DNA from 2 places in the Bradyrhizobium sp. CCBAU 53421 genome. Region 2 is predicted to be linked to the other one. Evidence: predicted binding sites of a transcription regulator. Region 2 holds the regulator's gene; the other holds the start of a gene.

Region 1 (2,199 bases), 3.3 Mb from region 2:
GGCTGCATCCAGTCGGCTTGCGCCGGACCAACGGCCAGCATCCCGCTAACGGCAACCAGGCACGCGGCCAATTTCCTTCGCATCGCAGACTCCATTTCGCTGGCGACCAACATAGAGTGCGCCGGCGACCGTGAAAAGAACGAGCGGGCTGGTAGAGGTGGACTTCTCCGCAGGTGTTGCCGCGCTGCACTTGACCTTGCCGGGGCTTCACGGCACCGTCCGCCGCATCGGATCATCGGGTGGATTCCCATGCGCAACCTGTTCAACTCCCGCAATAAACTCGGCCGCACGCTCGGCCTCGCCGCCGCCCTCGTGGTCGGCACGCTGGCTTTCGGGGGCACCGCCCAGGCGGCCAATCCGTTCGAACTGAATTTCTGGCTGTCCGGCCCGCGTTATGACGGCAACGTGGCGCCCTGCGAGAAGGCCCTGGCGGCCATCAGCGATCAATTCCACGAGAAGGAAGCCACCTTCTGGAATTCGCCGCTCGTCATCACCGGGTTCAGCCGGATTCACGAAACCGCGTTCCGCCCCTGGCAGTCCGACAATATTCCGCGCCGCTATTGCTCGGGCGATGCGCTGCTGAGCGATGGCAAGGTGCGCAAGGTGCACTATTCGATCGTCGAGGACGGCGGCTTTGCCGGCTTCAACCAGGGCGTCGAATGGTGCGTCGCCGGGCTCGACCGCAACTGGGCCTACAATCCGTCCTGCAAAGCCGCCCGGCCCTGATCGCCAACCAGATCGCTGACGCAAGCGCCGCCGTCCATACGGCGGCGTTTTTGTTCTTGAAATGTTCCCGCGGACTGTTAGGGTCCGGGCGGTCGTAAGGGGGAGCGTTTGATGCCTTGGTTGGTCACAATTTCCCGATTTCTGATTTCAGCTGCGTTTGTCCTGTGTGGTGCGATGGGGGCTTCGGCCCAGGATCGCCGGCAGAATGCGCCGGGTGAGTTCGATTTCTATGTGCTGTCGCTGTCGTGGTCGCCCTCGTTCTGCGAGGCGGCGAGCGAGCGCGGCAACAACGGGCGCGGCACGCAGGCCCAGTGCGGCGGACGGCCGTACTCGTTCGTGGTGCACGGGCTGTGGCCGCAATATGAGCGGGGCTTTCCGGAATACTGCCAGCGCCCCTCGCCCCGCCTCGCCCGCAACATCATGACCTCGATGCTCGACCTGATGCCGGCGCCAGGGCTGATCTACAACGAGTGGGACAAGCACGGCACCTGCTCAGGGCTCGGCGAGCGCGGCTATTTCGAAGCCATCCGCAAGGCCCGCGCCGCGGTGAAGATCCCCGACGAATTCCTGCAATTGTCGGAGCCGAAGACGATCGCGCCCGACGAGCTGGAGACGGCGTTCATCAAGGCCAATCCGGGGCTCAGCAACTCCGCGATCTCGGTGACCTGCGACAGCAAGCGGCTCAGCGAGGTGCGGATCTGCCTCAGCAAGGATCTGCAATTCCGTTCTTGCGAGGAAATCGATCGCCGCGCCTGCCGCCGCGATCAGGTGGTGATGCCGCCGGTCCGCGGCGGCTGAAGCCGCCGCGTTGGAGCCGGGCAGACGTGCGCCGCACGTCGTCGCGCAAGATCCGGCCGCCGACGTCGTGCAACAAGCGAGATAACGCGCAGATGCCCGGGGGCCGGCTACGCCAGGACCTCACCCGGGCCTTCACCGGGGTCAGCCGTCAACCCGCCGAAGCTTTAGCGAAGGCCGGGACAGGCCGGGCATGACGAAGTACAACATGTGCTCCATCTGGAGCGCAGCGCGATCATTACATGAACTACCGTCACGCCTTTCATGCTGGCAGCTTTGCCGACGTCATCAAGCACATCGTGCTGGTGCGGATGCTCACCTACCTGCAGGAGAAGCAGGCGCCGTTCCGCGTCATCGACACCCACGCCGGCGCCGGCCTCTATGATCTGACCTCGAGCGAAGCGCAGCGCGGCAGCGAATGGCTCACCGGCATCGCGCGGCTGATGCAGGCGCGGCTCTCCGACAAGGCGTTGCCGCTGATCGCGCCCTATCTCGATATCGTCAGGGCATTCAATCCGCGAGGCGAGCTGAAAGCCTATCCAGGCTCGCCGTTGATCGCGCGGGCGCTGCTGCGTCCGCAAGATCGCCTCACTGCCTGCGAGATAGAGCCGACAGCGCGCAAGCACTTGATCGATGCATTGCGACGCGATGCGCAGGCGCGCGTCGTCGATCTCGACG
Region 2 (2,199 bases):
CCGCCCGAAGGTCGCGGTGCTGGCGACCGGCGACGAGCTGGTGATGCCGGGCTCGCAGCCCGGCCCCGGCCAGATCGTCTATTCCAACGGCTACGCGCTGCGGGCGCTGGCCCGCGCCGAGGGCGCCGAGACCGTCGATCTCGGGATTGCCGCCGACACGGTGGACGCCACCACCGCAGGCATCCGCCGGGCGCGGGAAACCGGCGCCGACATCCTGATCACGACCGGCGGCGCCTCGGTCGGCGACCACGACCTGGTCAAGCAGTCGCTGGAGGCCGAAGGCGTCGATATGGCGTTCTGGCGGATCGCGATGCGGCCCGGCAAGCCGATGATGCATGGCCGGTTAGGGGCGCTGCGGGTGATCGGCCTGCCCGGCAATCCGGTGTCGTCCTATGTCTGCGCCTTCCTGTTTCTGGTGCCGTTGATTCGGGCGCTGAGCGGCCGAAAAATGATTCATCATCGCCGCGCGAGCGCCCTGCTCGGCCGCGACCTCGCTGCCAACGACCAGCGCGAGGACTATCTGCGCGCGCGTCTCGAGACGCGCGAGGACGGCACGCTGATCGCAACGCCTGTGATGCAGCAGGACTCGTCGCTGCTCGGGAATCTCGCTGCGGCACGGGCACTTCTCGTGCGTCCGCCGTTTGCGCCGGCCGCTGTTCAAGGCAGCGAATGCGAGATCCTGACGCTGCCCGAATGAGACTTTCGCGGCTCGCCGATTGCGCGTTGCAGAACGCGTTCACCTGAAATTAAGTGGTTGCGGAACACATATCGAACATATAGTGTCCGTTCATGATTTGTTTCGAGTACTGGTGTCTACAAACGGGAGACCACCAGGGAGCGCTTGCAACGAGCACCGCGCTCCTGAGGTCAGCCCCGCCTGCGGGTCCCACCTGAAGAGTCTCGGAATCGAACGACGCTATCAACCGGGGGAATACTCGAGATGCTCACGCGCAAACAGTACGAACTTCTGCGTTTCATCAACGAACGTCTGAAAGAGGCCGGCGTGCCGCCCTCCTTCGACGAGATGAAGGATGCGCTCGACCTGCGCTCGAAGTCCGGTATCCACCGCCTGATCACTGCGCTGGAAGAGCGCGGCTTCATCCGCCGCCTGCCCAACCGCGCCCGCGCTATCGAAGTCATCAAGCTGCCCGAGCTGTCGGCCGGCGGCAGCAACGGCCGCCGCGGCTTCACGCCGAGCGTCATCGAAGGCACCCTCGGCAAGCGCACCAGCACGCCGCCGATTGCCGAGGACGACGGCAACCGTCCGGTCGCGGTCCCCGTGATGGGCCGGATCGCCGCCGGTACGCCGATCGAGGCGCTGCAGACCCGCAGCCACACCATCAGCGTACCACCCGACATGCTCGGCGCCGGCGAGCATTATGCGCTGGAAGTGCGCGGCGACTCGATGGTCGATGCCGGCATCCTCGACGGCGACATGGCGCTGATCCAGCGCAACGACGTCGCCAACACCGGCGACATCGTGGTGGCGCTGATCGACGAGGAGGAAGCCACCCTGAAGCGCTTTCGCCGCCGCGGTGCATCGATCGCGCTGGAGCCGGCCAACACCGCCTATGAGGTGCGCATCCTGCCGCCGAACCGGGTCCGCATCCAGGGCAAGCTGATCGGCCTCTATCGCAAATACTGATTTCAAATACTTGCGGCGGCGAGGAACGAGCAACACATCGGAATCGTTCCTTGATAGATGGCGTAACGTGCCGCCTGCCCGATGCGCTCCGATACCTCCCACGCAGCGTCGCGTGTTTGTGATCGGGGCGTTCGTCGAGCAGTCGTACAATCGCCCAGAAACGAGGAGACACTCGTTCGTTATCGTCCACTCTGGTAGAGGCCCTATGCCTCAAGGAGAGGCACGGGTCGCTACCCTCGAACAGAGGAGCCATCCGATGTGTGACTATAGTCTGCACGCCGTGGCGTCGCGCCCCGCCATTGTTGGAGAGACGCTGATCACCACGACTTTCCGCGGCACGTCGACCCGCGGCTTTGCTTCGGAGAATGATCCCACGGTCGCGGTCTGCATGCTGCCGGGCACCGAGCTCGCTTTCGCCGAGAACGTTCGCTACGACAGCCGCTGGATCTGGACCAAGACGATGAACTTCCGCGTCGGCGTGTTCAACGAAGTCGAGCCCGACGTTCCCGATCGCCATCACGACGCGGTCGAATTCCCCGACGGCAGCCATGTGC

The links. The regulator LexA, encoded in region 2, represses DNA repair genes until DNA is damaged. The targets are predictions, from matches to a motif close to TGTTCNNNNTGTGTTCNG.
Region 1: a site for LexA is predicted at 778-795, ahead of XH92_RS07330 (ribonuclease T2). Genes of this name have one in related genera too.

Annotation. Positions count from the first base shown of each region.
Region 1 is NZ_CP030047.1:1,563,153-1,565,351, reverse strand. It holds gene XH92_RS07340 (hypothetical protein) at 1-83, opposite strand, end outside; gene XH92_RS07335 (hypothetical protein) at 250-726, shown strand; gene XH92_RS07330 (ribonuclease T2) at 901-1,524, shown strand; gene XH92_RS07325 (23S rRNA (adenine(2030)-N(6))-methyltransferase RlmJ) at 1,764-2,199, shown strand, end outside.
Region 2 is NZ_CP030047.1:4,866,863-4,869,061, reverse strand. It holds gene glp (gephyrin-like molybdotransferase Glp) at 1-697, shown strand, start outside; gene lexA (transcriptional repressor LexA) at 941-1,645, shown strand; gene XH92_RS23270 (hypothetical protein) at 1,902-2,199, shown strand, end outside.